2 regions of the Marinomonas profundi genome follow, and region 2 is predicted to be linked to the other one. Evidence: predicted binding sites of a transcription regulator. Region 2 holds the regulator's gene; the other holds the start of a gene.
What was found. Region 2 encodes FliA, which starts transcription of late flagellar genes. Its sites were predicted from a motif close to CTAAAGTTNNNNNNNNNNCNGCCGATA; they were not measured.
Positions count from the first base shown of each region.

Region 1: a site for FliA is predicted at 5,340-5,366, ahead of J8N69_RS11790 (flagellin N-terminal helical domain-containing protein). Genes of this name have one in related genera too.

Region 1 covers NZ_CP073013.1:2,495,411-2,507,213, reverse strand. Annotated here, with positions in the region: gene J8N69_RS11815 (motility associated factor glycosyltransferase family protein) at 1-1,462, opposite strand, end outside; gene J8N69_RS11810 (hypothetical protein) at 1,452-1,745, opposite strand; gene fliS (flagellar export chaperone FliS) at 1,745-2,179, opposite strand; gene fliD (flagellar filament capping protein FliD) at 2,220-3,875, opposite strand; gene J8N69_RS11795 (flagellar protein FlaG) at 3,911-4,336, opposite strand; gene J8N69_RS11790 (flagellin N-terminal helical domain-containing protein) at 4,401-5,285, opposite strand; gene J8N69_RS11785 (hypothetical protein) at 5,669-5,944, shown strand; gene J8N69_RS11780 (flagellin N-terminal helical domain-containing protein) at 6,528-7,412, opposite strand; gene J8N69_RS11775 (HD-GYP domain-containing protein) at 7,785-9,335, opposite strand; gene flgL (flagellar hook-associated protein FlgL) at 9,359-10,666, opposite strand; gene flgK (flagellar hook-associated protein FlgK) at 10,671-11,803, opposite strand, start outside.
Region 2 covers NZ_CP073013.1:759,783-771,585, forward strand. Annotated here, with positions in the region: gene J8N69_RS03520 (DUF2802 domain-containing protein) at 1-29, opposite strand, end outside; gene J8N69_RS03525 (chemotaxis protein CheW) at 50-541, opposite strand; gene J8N69_RS03530 (chemotaxis protein CheW) at 579-1,445, opposite strand; gene J8N69_RS03535 (ParA family protein) at 1,455-2,228, opposite strand; gene J8N69_RS03540 (OmpA family protein) at 2,299-3,075, opposite strand; gene J8N69_RS03545 (flagellar motor protein) at 3,107-3,844, opposite strand; gene J8N69_RS03550 (protein-glutamate methylesterase/protein-glutamine glutaminase) at 3,844-4,908, opposite strand; gene J8N69_RS03555 (chemotaxis protein CheA) at 4,935-7,220, opposite strand; gene J8N69_RS03560 (protein phosphatase CheZ) at 7,233-8,018, opposite strand; gene J8N69_RS03565 (chemotaxis response regulator CheY) at 8,028-8,408, opposite strand; gene J8N69_RS03570 (RNA polymerase sigma factor FliA) at 8,464-9,201, opposite strand; gene flhF (flagellar biosynthesis protein FlhF) at 9,298-10,584, opposite strand; gene flhA (flagellar biosynthesis protein FlhA) at 10,686-11,803, opposite strand, start outside.

The DNA of each region.
Region 1 (11,803 bases), 1.7 Mb from region 2:
ACTTGGCTTCTTGGAAGGTTTGAAAACCAGACTCTTTACCGTCTTTATAGTACCCACTGTGCACCGAGTGATGGCTGCCTTTGTCTTTGAAACCATTATCCACACCAAGGTAATACACAGTGTTAAAACCAAACAGGTGAACATAAGACAAGGCTAAGTTTGCCACGACCGGATTACAATAATTCAGTTGCACATATTCTTTATCATCGCCATGTGCCCGCGCTTGGGACAACATAAGTGACGTAATCGCTTCACCGGGTTTCATTGCCATGCCCGAGCGCTTAAAACAATCAAACAGGCCGGGGTGCATAACATTGACAGACAACCCCCAGATTTTGTCTAGGTAGTCTTGATCCAAAAATGAAAACTTATCAACCGTTTGTTTCAGGCGCTCAATATCTACATGAATATCAGGCGTCACACCTAATTTTTTCAACGTGTTAATAGTGGAGCCGCAGCAGATCAACAACACCTGATCACGAATTTCTTTGACTAACTCAATCCCCTGATCAAGAGAAGGACCATTGCCTAAAATAAAAACCGGAATATTGGCGACCCATTTAGGCAACGCTTCGCGGCCTTGAAAATGCGCTATTTTGGTTTTAGGGAGCGATTTAAGCCCCTGCGCAATGCCAATTAAAGCATCATCAAAAAATCCCCACCCCATGACTTGACGAGCATAGTGTTTCTTAAAATACGCAATCGCTAGGTCGTTTTCAGGGCTGCTATAAGAAACATGCAAATACGTTTCTGGCGCCATAAAAAAGCCATTTTCTTCTAACTGGTGGAGGTATTTTTCAGTAAATTCTTCGGGGTTAACGCCAAGGAAAAAATGAATCGTGCGTCCATCACGATTGCATAGGTCTAAAATATTGCCCCACTCAATGGCGAACAACGAATAATAAAAGAAGTCCAAATCATGTTCATACAAATACAAATGCTTAATGGAGCGCTGTGCCAGCAGTATTTCGAGCTGATAACCAAACTCAACACCAAACAATATTGTGGATCCGACGAACTCAGGCCAACCTTCTTGCGGTTGCAACGCCTGCGATTGTTGCTCGATTTGATCGAGTATTTTATTGCTGTAAAAAACGTGACGACTTGGATGCTTCGCCGTGCGCTCTAAGTTAAGTAGGGTTTTATTCGGTTTTTTTAAGGCTTGGGCAATTTTCTCTGCCGCCTGCGCTCTTGGCTGAGCCGAAAAGAGCGGGACACCGACATCTTCCCGATAAAGGTTAAGTCCGCCCTCTTCTTCCATATAAATATGGCGTTTTTTAGGTTGGTAATGTTGGAAGGATTCAAAAATATGAGGCATGACTTGAGAAAATACCGTCATGTTTCTTACGTATCGCTCAGTTAACTCACTATCGTTCTCTTTGAGGCGAGCTGCACCTCTTTCAAACAAAGCAGCAAACGCTTCTGCCTGATCAAGAGAGGATAAAACTTCCTCATTTTGCATGTTTCACGCCTTTATATTTATTCACACCCTTGCGGGTTTTATTCGTTCGGTAAAGTTGTTTTTGCATTTCTGCATGCACATCTCGAATCAGTCGCGTGGCGGCTTGATGTGTCATGATAAACTGTCTGATTTGTTCATTCGCTTTGGGGTCAGTCAGTGGCTCTATAGTGTGTATAAAGCCATCATTGTCTTCACATAGCTGCTGAATTTTTTCTATGTCGTTGTCGATGAGGCTTTGTTCTAGTGCAGCACTCAACGTCGTTAAGTGTGACAAATCGAACATTAAACAACCCCTACCCGAGCCTCAGTTTGGCCACCATAAGCGACTTGCTTATCCAATGTGGATATTTGATCCCAAGCGCCTTTGATTTGTAAAATAAGCCCCATTACTTGATCGATAATAGCCGTGTCTTTGGTCACACTGGCCTCAGTAATTCGAACCATCATGTATTCGTAAAGCGACTCAAGGTTATCGACCAACTCTGGGTTAGCATCTCTATCTAGCGCGTCTCTTAGCGCATTGATAATTTCGCTCGCTCGCGTTAACGCGGCGGCTTTACCTTCCCAGTCCGAACGTTCAATACAGCCCTTTCCTAGGGCTAACTTCTCAAGCGCCCCTTGCATCAAGAGCTGAATGACGCGATGAGGATCAGCCGATGCTAAATCGGACTTAATTGAGTCCTTTCTGTAAGCTTGGATCCCTTTACTCTTGTACATACACAACCCCATTAATTCGAGTATTACTGTTTAAAACCGTTTACATTTTCGCTAATACAGAATTTAGATAGCCGCCTTGCGCATTCATGTTGGCCAAGCGAGAATCCAAACCAGCAAACTTAGAGCGAAGTGATTCTTCATAACGAACCATCCGATCTTCATACGCTTCCAATGTCTCTTCTGTATTATCTATCGACCGAGTCAGCGAATCCTTTAATGTGTTTGTCATTCCAGCTGAACCCGTATAGCTGCTTAGCAAATTTTCCAGTGACTGAGCCAGACCATTTTTTCCTGATATCATTGGGGCAATTTCACTGTAGCCCCGCTTCATGGCATCGTCGAATTTAGCATTGTTAAAACTTAGCATGCCCTTGTTGTCCATTTTGATGCCCAAATCAAAAACAGACGTGAAGGTTCCGGCCTCACCATGACTGCTCATTAATTGGGTAGACAAGGATGATTGCAGTGTACGAATCATACTGTTGCCATTTAAAACCGCATCTTTGTCGGTACTGGCTTGTAAGAATCCGACCATGTCATTGTAAGAGGCAACAAAGGCTTCAATGGTTTCTTGTACGGTTTTCTGGTCAAAACTGATGTCAACCTTGGTGGTTTTGTCCGTTGGCGCTAACGCCTCAATGGACAACCCCGCGACCGCGTCATCAAAGGTATTTGATTGATTACGAATTTGAATACCATCAACGGTAATCACCGCGTCACGCGCTTCTTCCCCTAGAGGAGCATACAAACCAGCCGTCATGCCTTCGGTGGAAACACTGTCTAACGTAAGTCCAGCTGCGAATGGAGCGACCTCCGTGTTATCGGTGTCGTCTGTTTCGATCTCGACAGGCTCAATATCTGCGGCACTGGCTGTTTCTGCAATGTCTTTTTCTTCATCAGCAGGGATAGGGCCATCGTTGGCAAAGTCGACATCATCGCCTTCCAAATCCAATTCGTCAGGCTCGTCAACTGGCTTAGCGTCATCCGCTACCTCGTTGCTTTTTTCAACGGCGTCTTGCTCTTCAATAGGATCTTTTACGTCGATGGCGTCTTTGCTGTTGTCGATAATATTGCCATCTTCATCTCTAACAATAGACGTGTTACTAATTTTGAGCGTGTTACCAGCGCCCTGAATAGAGGATGTTGCGGTAAAAAATAGGTTGCCATTGCCGTCATCAATCAAATTCGCTGATACGCCAAAGTTGTCTTCGGAAGTATTAATCTGGTTACGTAATTCAGATAGGGTCGTGCCGGCATCAACATTGATAGAGAATTCATGGCTGCCAGCCTTAAAAATAAGTTGTGCGTCTTCTTTGGTGATGACCTCATCCGCAGAGGAAAATAATCCTTGCGCAGACATAATACGGCTGCCTTTTGCTAACTGATTGACATCAATCGCATAAGAGCCATTCGAAGCCGTGTTATCTGTGGTAATAGAAACAACTTCTTCACCTTCTTTTTGCGCAATTTTAGCATCGCGCCCAGTAAAAAGGTCGTCATTATTCAGTGCCTGCACTGAGCTTTTAAAGTTATCAATAGCAGAACCGACTTGGCCTAAAGCAGAAAATTCAGCCTCATAGCCATTAATTTTATCTTGATAAAGTTTAACCTTGACGTCTTTTTGAGCACTTACCATTTGCTTTACTAGAGACTCTAGGTCTATACCAGATCCCGCCCCTAAAGAGCCTACCGCCATAACTTTATCTCCTAACGCTTTCTATCTATGTCTAGTTAAACCTCACTGTTTACCAAGGTTCCCTTGATATCACTCAACTGGCTCATAATAGCATCAATTCTCTCAGACATTTTAAGAAACTCTTCTGTCGGAATTTGACGAACTACATCCCCTGTTGACTGATCCAATACTTTTACAATATTTTGTGCTCGGTCTTCTGTCATTTCAAAGGTTAAATGCACATTTAACTGGGACAGCTTTTTATTCATTGCCTTTAAATCATTAGGCTCAACCGGTGCCGATAAGTTCGAGAAATGAGACGGGTTATTGTCCCTATCCGCTTTGTTGCTATCGGCGGTATTTTGGACAACTTTAGCATTACTCTGACGCAGTGCAGCAAAATCCTCTGCGGCGCGCTGTTCGTTAGGTCTTAAAGAGTATGGAATACCCTGCTTAGAAAAATCACTGACATTAATGGACATAACAGAGTTTCTCCGGATAGACAAAAGCCGGGACAACGTCCCAGCTTTCCGCTACCACTAACGCTTAGCCTAGAAGAGACAAAGCGGTTTGTGGACGTTGGTTCGCTTGAGCCAAAATAGATGAGCTTGCTTGCTGAAGAATCTGAGAGCTTGTTAGCTCCGCCGTTTCTGCCGCAAAGTCAGCATCACGTACACGAGAACGAGCAGACGATACGTTTTCTGTGACGTTACTTAAGTTACTGATAGTAGAGCCAAAACGGTTTTGAATCGCACCCAATTCGGCACGCTTTGAGTCAACGGCAGAAATCATGGTGTCTAATACATCGATCATGCTTTGCGCATTTGCCATAGTCGATACAGAAGCGCTTGTTACACTCACTTGTGCTGTACTCGCACTGCTCGATAAACCGGACATAGTGAAGCCAGCATTACCCGCGAAGTCAATGGAATTAGTAACACCACCATCCGTTAAGTTAAAACTAATGGTTTGATTAGAGTCCGCACCTACTTGGAAAATACCAGTGTAAGTACCATCCAATAAATTCTCACCACCGAATGTTGTATCCGAAGAGATACGGTTGATTTCGGTTGATAGTTGACCCATTTCTTGCTGAAGCGCTGCACGGTCTTTATCTGAGTTTGACCCGTTTGCTGCCTGGATAGACAAGGTACGCATACGTTGCAACATATTAGATGTTTCATCTAATGCACCCTCAGCGGTTTGAGCCAAAGAGATACCATCATTAGCGTTTCGCACAGACTGGTTTAAACCATTGACCTGAGAGGTCAAACGGTTAGAGATCAATAACCCTGCCGAGTCATCCGCCGCACTGTTAATCCGCAAACCAGAAGACAAACGTTCGAAAGAAGTATCCAAAGATTTTGCTGAGCTCATCAACTGACGCTGTGCGCTTAAAGATGACGTATTCGTATTTACGTATAGAGCCATTATAGCCTCCTAGGTTTTATTAAATCCTGCAATAAAAAGCAGATCGTATAAGGTTTTCGACAAGACTTTGAAAACCTTTAGTCAATTTCGGATATTTTTTTCCACAAAGCGGAAAAAAATATCCCTTCAAGAGGCAGAAAACTGCCTAACTGGTTGTTTTAAAAGAGTAAATAATAATTAAATTTTTTTACTCTTTTTTCCAAAAAACGGTGTTTTCACGTCAATTAACCTAAAAACACACCCTAAAACACCTTTAACATTCGTATTTCTACAATGAGCTGACAAAAAGCCTTTGATCTGAATAACACTGAGGCCCGCTCTCTCGAAAACGGCAAAAAGCCAAGTGGCAAAATAGCGCCACAAAAACAAACCAACGACACAAAGTGACAAAAAATTGCCACCCACAAAACATCACCAACAAAACCAATATCCACAAAGGCACAAAGGCACAAAGGCACAAAGACACAAAGACACAAGCGGCCATACAACAGCAAAAGCCCATACACAAAAAACAAGACGCAGCTGTGCTGTGCCATTTCTTAGATAGGCAAAAAACCGAGCACAACAGTACCTTTGCGCGTTATATGGCAAACAAAAATAAAGCCTCGTTTTATACCGTGTATTTTTCATTCACCCATACGCCTACCGCCAGAAAATAACTTCCTAACAAGACACCGCCGTTCACACGCCCAAACTGCTTAGTAACCACAATAGAAATCTATCGCCGGTTACTTTTTAGAAGTTCAAGTAATGCTCACAACCTAGATGTGATCCAAACAAATGCCGCCCATACAGGCACGCCCTAAGCAGCCGCTCTAAACAGGCAAGGCCTAATAGCATGACTCAAATAGACATGACTCAAACCAATACAGCCTGAAAACATTTGTGCTCATAAAAAAACGCCTAAACATACTTTCGTCGCCTAATACCTCACTGTCGAAAAATTCATTAACTGGCTGTCATCATTAACAAAGCCCATCTCAAAGCCAATCAGGAACAAACAGCGCGCGCTCACGTCGCTCAATTTGCCCATTAATCCGCTATGGCATAAGCCTTCCCCCCATTACCGTCAAACAACAACGCAATATCGCGTTATTTAGGCAAAAAAAAGCCAGGTGAAAAAAATCACCCGGCTTAAAAGGCACCTCTAGGAGAGAGAAGTTGCCCATAATCCGAGAATAAACTCGAATACTTTGGAGAAGCCGCAATCTAGTGCCGCTTCACGTCATGCCATTTTTATCATTAACTACCTAGTAGAGATAATGCCGTCTGAGGACGCTGATTTGCTTGGGCAAGAATCGTACTACTCGCTTGCTGTAAAATTTGTGCACTGGTCAAGTTTGCCGTTTCTTGAGCGAAGTCAGCATCACGAACACGGGCTCGTGCTGCCGATACGTTCTCAGAGATGTTACTTAAGTTAGTCACCGTAGAACTAAAACGGTTTTGTACCGCACCCAGCTCCGCCCGCTTAAAGTCAACAGCGGAAATCATGGAGTCAATGATGCTTATCATGCTTTGCGCATTTACCATGGAAGACACCGAAGCCGTTGTCTCACTCACTTGAGAGGAAGACTGATTCGATAAACCGGACATAGTAAAGCCATTGTTCGACTGATAATCGATAGAATTATTCGCCCCACCAAACTCTAACGTAAAACTGATGGTTTGGTTCGCATCGGCGCCTACTTGGAAAATACCTTGATAGGTTCCATCAAGTAAGTTTGCACCACCAAATGTCGTGGTGTCGGCAATACGGTTAATTTCTTTGGACAACTGCCCCATTTCTTGCTGCAAGGCCACACGATCTCTGTCTGAGTTAGAACCGTTGGCAGCCTGAATGGACAAAGTACGCATACGCTGTAGCATGCTGGTCGTTTCGTCCAATGCGCCTTCCGCGGTTTGCGCTAAGGAAATGCCATCGTTTGCATTTCGTACAGATTGGTTCAAACCGTTAATCTGAGAAGTCAAACGATCAGAAATTTGAAGTCCGGCTGCATCGTCTGCCGCACTGTTAATTCGTTGACCTGATGACAAGCGCTGATAGCTTGTATCAAGCTCACGACTGGAATTATTTAGCATACGCTGAGCATTCAGCGAGGACACATTTGTATTTACGTATAAAGCCATTTTATCTCTCCTAAAAACATTTTTTGACGAGACAACCTTTTGATTTAATTAGTTATTTGGTTTTTGTCTCTTATTAAAGTTATCGACACTTCAGCGCTGATCTTTAATTTTTTTTTATACTTTTTTTACGTTCTATTCATTTTTTAAACACAAAAAAAGCGGTACTCACAGTTATCGAACTCAAGGCTGATAACTTTAAAAATAAAAGCCGAAAAAGCCAAAATAATGTCAAAACAATAGAAATTTAAAGGCAAAGAGGAGAAAACAGCATTGAGATCTAATGCTTCTTTCTATGAACGGTGAACGGTGAACGGTGAACGGTGAACGGTGAACGGTGAACGGTGAACGGTGAACGGTGAACGGTGAACGGTATTATGAAATATGATTGATGAACTGCAAGCCAAAGTCTTGAGGATCGACTTCTTTTTCAATCACTATTTCAGTTCTTAAATTGGCGGGCTTGTTTAACTCAACGTCTGTCACTTCAATAAAGGCTTTATTGGTCATGCTGTACACTTGGCGGACCAAAGAGGGCTGGAAGGACTTATTCAGTGTCAGGACGAAGCCAACCCGTCCATTAGACAAGAGCACACAAGACCCCACAGGAACTGCACCAATATTTTTCAGAAATACGGCAAGCAACTGCTTATCAAACGCCAAACCGGACTCTTTGCGCATCTGCAAACAGGCTTTTATTGGCCCCATAGAATGCTTATGTGGCTGTTCTGAGGTCATAGCATCATAAGCATCAATAATGGCCGCGATTTTTCCATAGACGGAAATTTCGTCACCCTGCTTACCTGCTGGGTAGCCCGAGCCATCCATTTTTTCATGATGGTCAGATAACATTTGATAAACCGCTTTAGGAACCCCATCGCACTTTTGCAAAATTTGTTCGCCAAATTGAATATGCTTACGAAACAAATCAAATTCGCCCTCGGTCATTTTAGTGGCTTTAGCCACCATGGCAGCGGGCAAACGGAAACGACCTAAATCAAACAATAACGCCCCCAGCGAAATGACTTCCACATAAGCGCTCGATAGTTTCATCGCCTTAGCAAAATGAATCCCTAACACCGCCATGCCCATGGCATGCTGCTCCAAATACGACGACGCGTCTTTTATATGCCGTATGGCCATTAACGAAAAATTATTTCGGGTATGAGATTCTATGAGTCGACGGCAAAACTTCATCAACGCCAACATATCTAGCTTATTACCCCGTTTAAAGCACTCTACTTGGCTGGATAACAAAGTATGGCCATCTTGAAACAACTTAAACGCAACAGCGGTTTCGTCATCAAATGAGGTGGGGATAAACTTGTTTTCGAGGGGCACTTTTTTGATTGCCGTGGAGGCTATGTTTTTCTGCTCCGCCTCAGCGAGAACACTAGAATCGTCTTTGACTGGGTCACCAGTCCCGGCGGCATTCTTATCCATACGAGCTTTATAGCTCAAGATGTATTCTCGAGTATGTTCGTTTAATTCTTGTCGAAAATAACGAAACAGACTTTTATTTCGAGCATGCTTACTGCGTAGCTCTTTGGTGTTCAAGTCAGGATTAAGTTTTTTTAGACTGCGTACCGAACGCCCACTGGCGATGGACAGGCAAAGGACAAGAAATCGCTCTTGAGCGTCATACAACCTTTCTCGGCGACTGCTTAATAACTGGTCACTATCAAAATACGGATCATGAGGAAGAAATTCAGCATCAAGTACTGGACGCAACACATCAAATGCCATTTGACGCATGGCAATCCCTACAATTCGGTCTTTGCGACCATGCATTCTGATCAGGCTCTGAACGCGTTTACTGCCAACTACTTTTTCTTTTATTTCCAATATTTCGAGTATTTCTTCTATATTAAAATACCCTACATTGATATCAGCCCCAAAACAGGACTCTATGTTAAATGCTGACATCGTTTTGACCTACCACTCTAAACTTACATCTTATTAAAAAGAGAAAGATTACTCATTCGAGTAAAGACTTTTTGCGACGCATTCAAAGCCGACTCTTTCATCGACAACTCGGTTGCCGCTGCGGCGAGATCCAATCCACCAATACGATCCTGCGCCACCGCATTTGATAGCTGGTTAGCCGAGCTAAAATCTTCTCGATCCCGCAAAATATTCAACCTTGAACCGACAGAAGACCGACCCTCACTGACTTTTCGCTGGGCATTATTAATGCTCGTCGTGGCATCAAAAAAAGCCGCCTGCCGCTCATCATGACTGGAAGTTTTATCCCTCAACACCGCTAACGTATCATTTATTTCATTGAGCACGTTATCTCGTCTTGGCTTATCTAACGCAAAATCAACCTCTGCACCTGGCGCCCCTTTTAATAGAAACGACATGCTGCCAAACGCAATAGGCTTACCCGCCGTATAAGAGCCAGAAGACACAACTTCACCAAGATGATTCGTTATGCTGTAGGTTCCAGGAGTGCCATCAAAAGCACGGCGTCTTTCTTGATCAGCCCGGGTATCTGAGCCGACATAATTCATCTCGACTTGGGCAGCTTCCCCTTCTGGCGTCACAGGCGATGTGGTTAGACGATAGGCATTCGCCTCAGGTCTTTCAGGGTCGTAATGCTCATCCATAAACGCATTAAAATCCCCCTGATTTTTCACTGTCGACTTTAGAGAAACATCCCCCGCCAACACTTGAGAGGAAAAGCTACGATTGGTCCAAATATCTTGGAACAAAGCTTTGCCAGAATCAGAAACAGGGATCTTCATGTCTTCTGAAATTTGAGCAAATTTTTGTTCTTCATTGCCCGCCCACTGGTAACGACTTTCACTATTCAATACAAAGGGCGGCCCTTGCGTATCGGTACCCGCAAAAATATAGTTACCATCTGCACTTTTTGAATTCATCAACTCGGCCATGGATTCGGTTATCAAGGCTATTTCCTGCGCAATGGCATCAATATCTTCTTGGGTATTGATGTCATTTTGCGCTTGAATAAAAAGCCCTCGAACTTCATCCATTGAATCGTTTAGGCTATCCAAGGCAACCTCTTGATACTCTAGGTTACCTGTTGCCATTTTAATCGATTCATCAAACAGCTTGAGGCGATTATTATTGCCTTCATACATTAATATCTGGCTCGCACCAACCGGGTTATCACTTGGTCTAACGATGTCTGTTTGCGCTGAAATTTTTTCCTGCGCGTTCATGATCTTCTCGTTTGCTTGGCCAATCGCCCGACTCGACTGACTATAAATCAAATTATTTGTCACTCGCATAAACTTACCTCATGATCCCTAACAGCGTTTCAAACGTTGTACGAGCTGCCGTTATCACTTGAGCAGAAGCGGAGTAGGATTGCTGATATTTCAGCAAATTTACCGCTTCTTCATCAAGACTGACCGCGGACAATCTATCTCGGCGGTTCACACTGTCATTCATAATAACTTCACTGGATTTTGCATGGCCTGCCGATTCTGCTGTCTTTGTACCGACCTGAGCAATAAAACCAGCAAAAGCCTTGGTTAAACTGGCTTTGCCTTCTACCAGTGACTGATTCTGTAAATTGATTAATGCTAAGCCATTAAAGTTATCAGAAGGGCCAATATTATCCGTGCTAATTGAGAATTCATCACCTTGCTGAGGCATAGAAGACACCGACACATCAAACCCAGCTTCTTTTGCTAAACCGGCCTGCTCAAGTAAATCGGTATACTGCAACACATTATTGACGGAGGCAATTTCGGTGCCTGATGCATCCTGAACCACATAAGAGCTAGGCGATGTAAAATAAATCTTATGGGGAGCACTTGGGTAAAGAGAACCATCCGACGCAAACGCCGATGTATCAGACCGAGTGTTGGTCACCGAAGATACCGACATTTTAGCATCAGATAAATTTTCTGAATGGGTCGTCGTGCCCACTGGAGAGCTTAACGCTAAAGCATCGCCATTTTTCGCATGCAAACTCAGACCCGCGGCCGCTCCGGCGCTGGGTGTGAAACGAAATACATCATCTTGGTCTATGGCGCTCAAGTCGCTGACTCGAATATCCAATCCTAATTCTTCAATTTTATAATAGCCATTAGCATTCGGCGTCATACTAGACAAATCAAACACAGTTGATTGCCCCACAGCTTTACCATTTAAATCGTATTGCGTAATCGCAAATCGATCATCGTCCGTTCTATTAAATTCGTACGTATTCGTCGTGAGTTTGGCAGACTCTCCCGTTGACACCTTAACCGAAAGGTTCGACAGTTTATGGATATTATCTTTACTGGAATAAATCTCTATTTTCCCCAAAGAAAACAGATCTCGGCCGAAGTCACCATTCGCATCTAGGCCCTTCGCATTCTGCGTATTCATAGCATCGGCAATGGCGATCGCATGTTGCCCTAAGGTACGATCTGCGT
Region 2 (11,803 bases):
AGAAGATTAAAAACCCATTGAGATTCCATCGAGTACAACTACCTTTTGCTTAAATCGACCCAACTTCGGACCATTCATCATCAGACAACAATTTATCAAGATCCACTAGGATCAATAAAATATCATTCTTATGGCATACGCCCTGAATAAATTTAGAAGACTCGTCATTGCCCACGTTAGGCGATGGTTCGATTTCAGACTGGCGTAGATAAACCACTTCCGAGACAGCGTCCACTAAAATACCAATGACATACCCCTCAACCTCCAAAATCATGATACGCGTTGCATCCGTGATCTCGCCAGAAGGTAAGCCAAAGCGCTGGCACGTATCAATAACCGTCACGACGGTACCGCGCAGGTGAATAATACCTAGGACAAAATTAGGCGCCCCCGGTACAGGAGCAACCTCAGAATAACGCAGAACTTCTTTTACCTGCATCACATTGACGCCATAAATTTCGTTTTCTAAGCGAAATGTTACCCACTGTAGCATCGGGTCTTCAGACTGGTTTGCCGTTTTTAACGCTATGCTCGTCGCCATTGTTTATCTCCAGAGATCAGCAATATAACCATTACTATTATTTGTTTGTATGATTTTTAAACCCATTTTTAGGGTCATCCAACAATTCTATAAAACCCTGTACATCTAGTATGGCACACATATGGTCAATAACCGTGCCCGCAAGCCAAGGCCGTTTGCTCCTATCACTGCGCCATTTCACCTGTGATGGTTGTAGGGTAATTGCTTCCGCAACGCGCTCACACGCAACCCCCCAATCAGAACGATCAAGCTGTATCACAAATTTAAACTTCTCTTTCATCTCACCCTGATAATGATTAGGCATTACCCAAAGCGCTGTATCGACCGTTCGAAGGTTAAACTCTCCCACGTTCGCAATCCCCATAAACCAATCAGGCTGCCCAAAAATAGCGGTCACCTTGTCTTTTCCGCTCTGAAAAATGCCACCTAGTTCAACGAGAGGAACCGCCAATTTTAATCCACCTACATAAAATAGTAGACATTCAAACCGGCCTGTTGCCCAGGGTAAAGGGTCTGTTTTCGAAATGCGTTTTTCTGGTTCTGGTTCTGGTTCTGGCTCTGGTTCTGACTGAATAACAGGTAAGCTTTCCGGTACCTCGGGCAAGTTATCAAGGTGTTCCGTAATCGCGTCTTCAAAGTCTCCAAACGAGGCATCTAATGATGAAGGTTCCTCTTCATTTAATTCAGGGTCAGATTCTGCCGACGCACCTAGATCTTCCGTTTTAGCAGTATTTTCAATCAGCTCTGCATCGTCAGCGGCTTGTTGATCCTCAATCTGCTCTTGTTCTTGCTCTTCAACCGTTTGCTCTTCTGTTGTCGCCTCTTGCAATAAATCGTCGAGATAGCGCTGAACCGCAATTTGTGGCCCGATCAGAGCCTGCTCTTTCTTTTTTGTTTCTTTCATAATTGATTACTATCCCGCGGGGTTCAGCAAAGAATCCATCAGACTTGCGTAAGCCTTAATTCCTCTCGCATTTGGATCCAACGCCGAAGGCGCTATGCCGGCCGTACTTGCGTCTCTTAATTTTGTATCCACTGGAATCACAGAGTGCCATACCAACTCTTCATAGGTATCTTTTAAACTGCGCAGGCTCTTGTTGGATGCCTGAGTGCGTCGGTCAAACAACGTGGGCACAATCACAAATGGCACAGGGCGCTTTCTCGCTCGATTTATCATGGTTAACGTTCTAACCATGCGTTCCAAACCCTTAATCGCTAAAAATTCTGTTTGAACTGGGATGACAAGTTGCTGGCAAGCCGCTAACGCATTGATCATCAAAACCCCCAGCACGGGAGGGCTATCAATTAACACATAGTCATAGTCGTCCCATAACATCGTCAGTGTTTTTGAGACAACCAAGCCCATCCCACCCTGAGATTGTGCGTGACGCTCTAAGGTGGCTAACGCCGTAGAAGCAGGCATTAAAGACAAATTTGGATGGCCAGTTTCTAAAATCAAAGAAGCGGCCAAGCCTTCTGGTATTTTTCCAGCGTTTTGAAAAAGGTTATAGGCACTTTTTTCAATGGTATCAGGGTCAAAACGAAAATAGCTGGTTAATGAACCATGTGGATCAAGATCAATCATTAACACCCGATGGCCAGCATCCGCCAACAAACCCGCTAGGGAAACAACCGTGGTTGTTTTGCCAACACCACCTTTTTGATTTGCCACTGCCCAAATGTGCACTCTGATTCCCCTGATATTCCTATGCTATTATTTTGCTTACGAATTATTTGCAATCATATACAGTAATCGGCTATTTAAACAAGTAATCATGAAGATTATCCGCGTTGCGCTTACTAATACGCAGAATCACCCGACGATTTTGCTGACGAGCAAAGTCGTTTGTGTTTCGCACTTTAGGCTGCTCACTGGAAAAGCCGATAGGCGCGATCATTGATGGATCAACACCTCGATAGATCAATTCGTCCACGACAGAAGAAGAGCGCATACTGGATAAATGCCAGTTAGAGATTAAACGTCGAGAGTTCACCGGTAAATCATCCGTATTCCCCTCCACTAAAATAGCGGATGGATAGGCCTTCAACACATTCGCAATGGTCATTAATAACGCAACCGCTTCGTTGGTCAAATCATACTCACCTTGACCAAATAATAGACCTGATTTTAGCTCTAAACTCACCCAGTCAGTCGATTCAGTTACTGAAATTTGGCCCGCTTGATGCAAACCTGAAAATTGATTTTCAACGACTTGGCTCAATAAAGCATAAACGGAGGAAGAGGTATTTTCTTCGATGGTAGGCACGGCGGCAGGAATTGGCTTGGCGTCGATCACTTCGACATCTTTTGGCTCGCCCACGATGGGCTCACCAATATTAATTGGTTTGACCGATTTCTGAACCGCATCAAAAACCCCTCGAAGTGTTTCCTTTAAGCGCTGTTCGTCACCTGTATTTTTCAACGAAATAGAATACAGCGCCACAAAAAAAGCAAACAACAAGGTAATAAAGTCGGCATAAGACAGCACCCAACGGTCTCGACCTGGTGCGCTAGAAGGGTGTGATTTGATCACCCGACGACGCCTTGATGATCGAGTCGGCGTGTCACCCATAAGTGTTTAACTCAAGCTCTAATCGATATGGATGTTTGCCTGTTGCAATCCCACAGATACCATCAACCAGTAACTGATGGTATAGCAGCTCTTTTTCCACATAATTGGTGAGCTTTTTAGTAATAGGGAAAATGATCAAGTTTGCAAAGCCCTGACCATAAAGCGTAGAAACAAATGCCACCGCAATACCATGACCTAATGCTTCTGGACTGTCTAAATTTGCCATGGCTTGGATTAACCCAAGGACTGACCCCATAATTCCCAACGTAGGAGCATAACCGCCAATAGACTCAATAAAAGACACGCTTCTCATGCGTTTATCATAAATACGAACCGCATCATCATGCAGCCGATCGGCCAATAAATCGGGGTCCGTTCCATCTATCGCCATTTGTAAGGCACGTGACGAAAAGCGACTTCCCATCGCATCAATATCAGACTCCAACGCCAATAATGATAACCTTCTGGCTTTATGGGCAAGGTTATTTAAAGAGGCTCGAGCAGAATGAAAATCATAAACAGGGGGGAAAAGACTCCATTTCAGCAAAATAAGCGCGCGCGTTGCTTCTTGGATACTACTTTGAACTAATGAGGCACCGATACTGCCAACAATAACGATGATGGCAGAAGGAAGGTTTAGCAGGAGGACGACTTCGCCGCCTCCTAACCAGTTGGCTAGAAATACAGAACTAAAGGCAATGAGAAGGCCAGCTAAGGTGACAAAATCCACTAACTGACCTCACGTGCAATACGTTCACCAATATGCTCTAAGTCAATAATATCATCGGCTAAATTTGCCTTCTCTACTGCCATTGGCATGCCGTAAATAACGCAAGACTCTTCACTCTGAATCCAGACTCTTGAGCCTGAACTTTTTAACATACGCGCCCCTTCTCGACCATCAACGCCCATTCCCGTCATCACCACAGATAACACCTTACCTGGGTAACACTTTGATGCAGAGCCGAATGTCACATCGACTGAAGGCTTATAATTAAGTCTTTCATCGCCATCAAGAATACGGACACAGCCGCCGTTTCTAGAATCGATCATCATCTGTTTGCCGCCCGGGGCGAGCAAGGCCACCCCCGCTTCTAGACGATCACCATCCTGAGCCTCTCTCACCGTAATCTGACATATATTGTTCAGACGTTCTGCAAACGCACCAGTGAAAGCAGCAGGCATATGCTGCACCAACACCAGCGGGGCTGAAAAGTTTTTAGGAAGTTTTGTCAACACCGTTTGCAGCGCCATCGGACCACCTGTTGAAGTACCGATAGCAACCAAGCTGACGCGTTTTCTAACTCGTGGAATAATCACACCACGATCAGTCACAATAGGCTTAGGCGCCTCTCGTGGAGCAAGCGCCGCCACCGGGCCTCGACTTCCCGCTAAACGCGTTCGTGCAACCGTTAACACTCGTTCCACTAATGCGCGCTTAACGACCGCTGAATCTCGAGAAATATCCTCAAAATTCTTCGGCATAAAGTCAACCGCACCCGCTTCCAGAGCATCAAGAGTGACTTTCGCACCTTCATGAGTCAATGAAGAAAACATCAGCACAGGTGTTGGCTTAAGCTTCATTATATTCACAACAGCGGCAATGCCGTCTAGGACAGGCATTTCGTAATCCATTGTGACGACATCTGGTGATAAAGATTGCACTTTATCTATCGCTTCCCTGCCATTATTTGCAGTGCCTACAACAATTAGTCGGGGGTCAGCTTCAAAAATTTCAACCAACCGTCGCCGAAAGAAACCAGAATCATCAACAACCAGCACCTTAACAGGCATATCACATCCCCTAAATGAAAAACCTACTATCTAGATGCATAACTTTTCAGCATGCTAGGTACATCCAGAATCAATGCAATACGACCATCACCAGTAATTGTTGCGCCTGCTATTCCGGCAGTACCCTGCAACATTTTCCCTAATGGTTTTATAACCACCTCTTCTTGGCCGACTAACTGATCAACAACAAAACCCACTTCACTCATTCCTACCTGAACAACGACAACGTGAGCTTCGGTCGGTAGATTGTCTTTGTTACTGCCTTTGATCAACCAATTCTTAAGATGAAAGATAGGGAGCGTTTTGCCCCTAATAACAACGACTTGTTGACCATCTACCACATTGGTTTTCTTCAAGTTCAGGTGAAATATCTCATTCACACTAACCAACGGGAAAGCAAACGCTTGATCCGATAAAGTCACCATCAAGGTAGGCATAATCGCCAGTGTCAAAGGCACTTTAATAATGAATCGAGAGCCTTGGCCAAGAACCGATTTAATTTGCAGCGTACCATTAAGCTGAGATATTTTGGTTTTCACCACATCCATCCCAACACCACGGCCAGACACATCGGTAATTTCTACCTTAGTAGAAAACCCTGGAGCAAAGATTAAATTAAAGGCTTCTTCATCCGACAACCTATCTGCCGCATCAGTGTCCATTAACCCTTTTTCAACGGCCTTTCTGCGCAACAAGCCTGGATCCATACCCGCGCCATCATCTTCGATGGAGAGCAAAATATGATCGCCTTCTTGTTCAGCAGACAGCACAACGGTTCCCACTCGCGGTTTACCATTCGCCTCACGAACGTCTGGTGCTTCCACACCATGGTCTACTGAGTTTCGCACCAAGTGAACCAGTGGATCGGCTAACGCCTCTACGAGGTTTTTATCCAAATCTGTTTCTTCCCCGCGAAGAATCAAACTGACTTCTTTCTTCATGTTTCGAGCAAGATCTCGAACCACTCGCGGGAAGCGCCCAAACACTTTCTTGATAGGCTGCATACGCGTTTTCATGACCGCGTTCTGCAAATCCCCAGTCACCACATCCAAGTTGGACACGGCTTTCCCCATGGACTCGTCGTCACTTTGCAGTCCCAAACGAACTAAACGGTTACGAACTAATACCAGCTCACCAACCATATTCATTATATCGTCTAGACGCTTAGTATCGACACGCACCGTCGCTTCTTGGGTAACGGGTGAATTCGCTGTCTTTTCTTTTACATTATCTGCATCTTTTTCCTGTGGCTCTGGGGCTTTAGCCGCTGGCCTAACAGGTGCTTTTGGCGCTACTTTCGGCTTTGACGTTTCTTTCGGTGCGGCTTTAGGCGTGGCGTCTTCAGCCTTTTTCGCGCCAGCTTTACCTTGTAAACTGTCAAGTAGAGATTCAAATTCGTCGTCTGTAATTAAATCCGACGCTGCATCTACTGACGAATCACGACCAGAATGATTAGCATTATCCGCCGATCTAGGTGCTTTTTGCTCGTCTTTTTCACTTGATGCACTTTCGCCATGCAGCTTATCCAGCAAGGCTTCAAATTCATCTTCCGTAATTTCATCTGAGGAACTTGCCGTGTCTTTTTCGGCAGGCGTATCACCAAGACCAGGCGCACCACTACCGTGCAGCTGGTTTAATAGTGCATCAAACTCATCTTCTGTAATTTCATCATCGGATCTATCAGGCTTAGCTGAATCTGACTGATTAGCGCTGTTGTTTTTCGCTGTGTCACTTACTTTTGGCGAATCTTCGGGTTGAGTGTCTGCCAAAGCATCTAACAAGGATTCAAACTCATCATCCGAAATATCAACTGGTTCATCCAGATTCGATGTCTCTTCTGTTGCATTTGTCTCTACGTCATCTTGCTCTTCAGCAACATCTTCAATCTCATCTTCATTATGCCCAGCAAGCTCTTCCGCTGTCGGAGGCTTGGCGTATGCAGCGAGCGCTGCGATCAGCTCTGGTGAAGCACGTTCTGGCTCAGCGCCAGCACGAACAGCATCGAACATTTCATTTACAGCATCAAGCGCCTGCAACACAATGTCCATTAAATCAGAGTCTATTTTACGCTGACCATTTCTTAAGATATCAAATACGTTTTCCGCGTAATGACAACAATCAACCAACGCGGTTAATTGTAAAAACCCTGCACCACCTTTGACAGTGTGAAAGCCACGAAAAATAGCATTAAGCAGCTGTTTATCGTCAGGGTTTTGCTCTAAATCTACTAATTGCTCGGAAAGCTGCTCTAGAATTTCACCAGCTTCTACCAAAAAATCTTGTAGAATCTCTTCATCGACCTCGAAACTCATCCTCAGCTCCTTCTAGAAACCAAGACTTGATAGCAAGTCGTCTACTTCGTCTTGACTATTCAGTACTTCAGGGTTGTTTTGTTTATTAATAGCTGGGCCATGTCCACGAGTGTCATCGTGTTCAGACTCATTCTCTTGATGTTTAATCCCGGAGATACTATCAACGCGTCCAGCAACAGCAACGAGATGCACAAGTTTTTCTTCTACATCTCGAATTAAATCATTCACTCTAGCGATAACTTGACCCGTTAGGTCTTGATAACCTTGCTCTAGAAGAATTGTGTTGAGGTTTGAATGCAAAGTGGTGGCACTGTCGTCTGCGTATGACAAAAAGACATCAATGCGCTTATATAAGTCTCGAAATTCTTGTGGTGTTAAATCCCGTTGGATTAAACGCCCCCAATCTTTTCGCAGTGCTCTAGCTTGAGATTGTAGTTCACTGGCAACAGGGACACTGCTGTCCACCATATCCATGGTTTTATTGGCAGCGGCACTGGTTGTTTCAATAACATAATTCAATCGATCTGACGCATCGGTGATTTTAGTGGCAGAGTCGCCTCCTTCACCAATAACCAAATCCATTGAGTCAACTTGAAAATCACGAATAGCATCATGCAAACTTCGCGTTAAAAAACCAACTTCATTATAGAAGCTGCTGTGACGAGCCTCGCTTAGCTCTTGGATTATCTTAATCGCGCCACTGAAGTCGCCTACTTCTATATGGTTTAAAAGCTCAACAGCGCCGTCTTTAACAAGATTTTCAAACTCTACTAAACCAGATCCTGAAACGTTTGGCATCTAAATTCCCTATTTGGCCGCATCTATTCGTTCGAATATTTTCTCAATTTTTTCTTTGAGAGCTACCGCGGTAAAGGGTTTCACGACATAACCATTTACGCCAGCTTGTGCCGCCGCAATAATTTGGTCACGCTTGGCTTCCGCCGTTACCATAAGAACAGGAATGCTTTTTAATTTCTCATCTGCGCGAACCGCTCGAAGTAACTCAATACCGGTCATGCCAGGCATATTCCAATCGGTCACTAGAAAATCAATGGTTCCACCCTGAAGAATAGGCAGCGCGGTTGTTCCATCGTCCGCTTCAACTGTATTGGTAAACCCTAAATCCCGCAGTAAGTTTTTAATGATTCGTCTCATTGTCGAGAAATCATCAACAATCAGGATCTTCATGTTTTTATCCAATGCGACCTCCACACCCCAACGGTACTATTTCACAACTCATAATTTAATCTCGCCAATCACTTAATCTTGCTCGCAAGCGTATAGCCGCTTGACCATGAATTTGACTCACCCTTGATTCACTGACACCTAACACAGCGCCAATCTCTTTCAAGTTAAGCTCATCATTGTAATACAACGATAATACTAATTTTTCCCTCTCGGGCAGTCCTTCTATCTCTTGCGCAAGTTGACGCTGAAAGCCATCCTCTTCAACGAGAGAATAGGGTGCACTGCCAGCTTCAGCTTCGACACTGTCTAAGTGGCTAGAGTCAGAGTCTAGCATTTCTTCATAGCTAAACAACTGGGTCGACATGGATGAATGTATCATTTCATGATATTCATCCATAGTAATGCCCATATGAACCGACACCTCCATATCTGAAGCCTCTCGGCCCAAAGTTGCCTCTAATTCTTTTATCGCATTAGTGACGGCTCTACCATTTCGTCTGACGGATCGAGGAGCCCAATCACTTTTCCTGACTTCATCCATCATGGAGCCACGAATGCGAATACCGGCATATGTTTCAAAACTAGCGCCTTTGGTGGACTCAAAACGTTTGTACGCTTCAATCAGCCCCATCATGCCAGCTTGAGTCAAATCATCCACATCAACACTATCTGGCAGACGTGCCAATAGATGGTAGGCAATTTTTTTCACCAAATACCCATATTGTTCAACAATCGCATCAATCGGAAGCGTTGCCTTTTTTGAGTATGTGCTGTATCCGTTTTTGGTCTGCATAAAATAGTCTAAGCAACCTTTACCATTTAAGTTAGTTGCGCCAATCCACTGTACTACATAGTTTGGCGTAACGCTTTCAGTAATAACATTTTTTTATTAACTGCCGTACTTTAACGCCCCATAAAGCTGACTATAGTGCTCAGCCGTATACACAGCACGGCTGATTATATTATGGGCTCGCGCAGGCTCAATATCATCGGGAATGCGCTGACCATCAGCGATATACACGACTGGTAAACCTTCCTCAATAACTACACTAATTGCTTCACCAAGTGAAGCAGATTCATCTAATTTGCTTAAAACACACCCATCTAACTGCACTTGCGAGTAGACATCCACAACTGTCTTCAACACTTGTCGCTGACTAGTGCAAGGCAACACCAATAATTTTTTAAGATTGGCTCTAGCACGCTTCATCATTAATAGTTGGCGCTCAAGATTTGAGTCTCTAGGATTCATACCAGCAGTATCAACCAACACTAGAGAATAGTTCGCATATTTTGCCAACACCTCATTTAAATCCGAGTACTCATTCACCACTTCAACAGGTACATTTAATATGCGACCAAATGTTCTCAATTGTTCATGGGCAGCGATGCGGTAAGTATCTGTTGTGATAAGAGCCACGCCTTCGGTTCCGTGCTTCAATACATGTTGAGCCGCGATTTTGCCGATGGTGGTTGTTTTCCCCACCCCTGTTGGCCCCATAAAAGCAATACAACCGCGCAGCTCTGATGCACTAGAACGGGTAGGAATGTAATCTGCTAAATGCGCCAACAAGCGATTCCAGTCGTCTTCTCGCCCTCTCAAATCAATATCATCAATCAATCTTGAGACCACAAAATCAGACAAACCTAAGCCTTTCAACTTTTCACGAGCGCGTGCCTCAACCATGCCCTCTTTGGCATTCGAACGCGCTTCATTTCGCTCTCTCTCTTCCAGTAAAGTCCGTACTTTTTGCAGCTCTATTTCCATTTCTCGTAGCTGCTTCGTACTATCATTATTACGAATAGAAAGAGCCTCTTCAACTACGGGATCTTTTTCATCTTCAGACAATGGAGGCATTTCGAAAGAAGTTGGTGGTGTCGTTTTTTGAGCTGAGGGAGCAGACATCGCAGGTGGAGCCGTCTGTAATTTAGCCTTTTCGATACGCTGCAAATAATTAACACTAGGGTCAGCATATCGCTCTGAACGATCTACAGCAGGCTTTTTAGACACCATGCTAGAAGGTAAAGACCCATCGTAATCTAAAGCCGCAACTATCTCTATCTCACCGGTAGGCAGACGCTGATTTGACAAAATGACCGCATCAGGGCCCACAGCATCACGAACCTTCCGTATCGCTTGCCGCATGTCAGGTGCTCGAAACCGCCTAATTTGCATGAATAACTTAATCCTTCCAGTGTATTTTTCTTACAAATCCATAGCTTACCCGAAAGATTCAAATAAATACAGACGCAATAGAGAGCATTAATAGACGTTTTTTACTGACCAATAACACCGACCACCGTAATGCGTTTATGGTCAGGCACTTCTTGATAAGAAAGAACCGCCATATTGACCACGCCATAACGCATAAAACGCGCTAACATCGGACGAATGGGCGCCGAGACAATTAAAATAGGCGTATTCCCCATCGCCTCCTGCTGCTCAGCCGACTGGCGCAAAGAAGCTTGCAACTGCTCAGCCATTTGCGGCTCCAAAATCAACGCCTCTTCATTTTTAATGCCAGACTGCTGACTCTGCTGAACCGTCTGCATCAACATTTTTTCCAACTGAGGCTCAAGAGTCAATACAGGAATTTCTTCAACACCATCTGCCAACGTCTGAATAATCAATCTAGACAAAGAGGTTCGAACCGCCGCAGTCAATATCATCGGATCCTGAGTTTTAGGCTGCACCCCCATTATTGCTTCAGCAATGGTGCGCATATCTCGAAGCGGCACCCCCTCGATTAGCAAGTTCTGCAACACTTTCAAAAGCACACTCAATGGCACAGTGTTGGGCACCAACTCTTCCGCCAACTTAGGATTATACTGCTTCAACAAACTTAACAATTGCTGAACTTCATCATGACCAATAAGCTCATAAGCGTGTTTGTGCATGATCTGATTAATATGTGTCGCCACCACCGTGCTCACATCAACCACAGTGTAGCCATAAGTTTGCGCTTGATCGCGCTTCTTTGGATCAATCCAAACCGCATCCAAGCCAAATGATGGATCTTTGCCCGCAATACCATCAACCGTGCCAAATACTTGCCCAGGATCAATCGCTAAATCTTTATCTGGATGCACTTCAGCCTCAGCCAGACTCACCCCCATTAGCGTCACACGATACGCATTTGGCATTAAATCCAAATTATCGCGAATGTGCACACTCGGCACTAAAAAGCCCAGATCCTGAGAAAGTTTACGGCGCACCCCTTTAATCCGCGCCAACAACTCGCCACCTTGCGTTTTATCCACCAAAGGAATAAGACGATAACCCACTTCCAAACCCAGCATATCTACCGGCGCGACATCATCCCAACTCAAATCCCTAACTTCTGAAGCTGACGGGCTATCAGAAGGCGATTTGCTGGCATTTTTTTGCCCTTGTT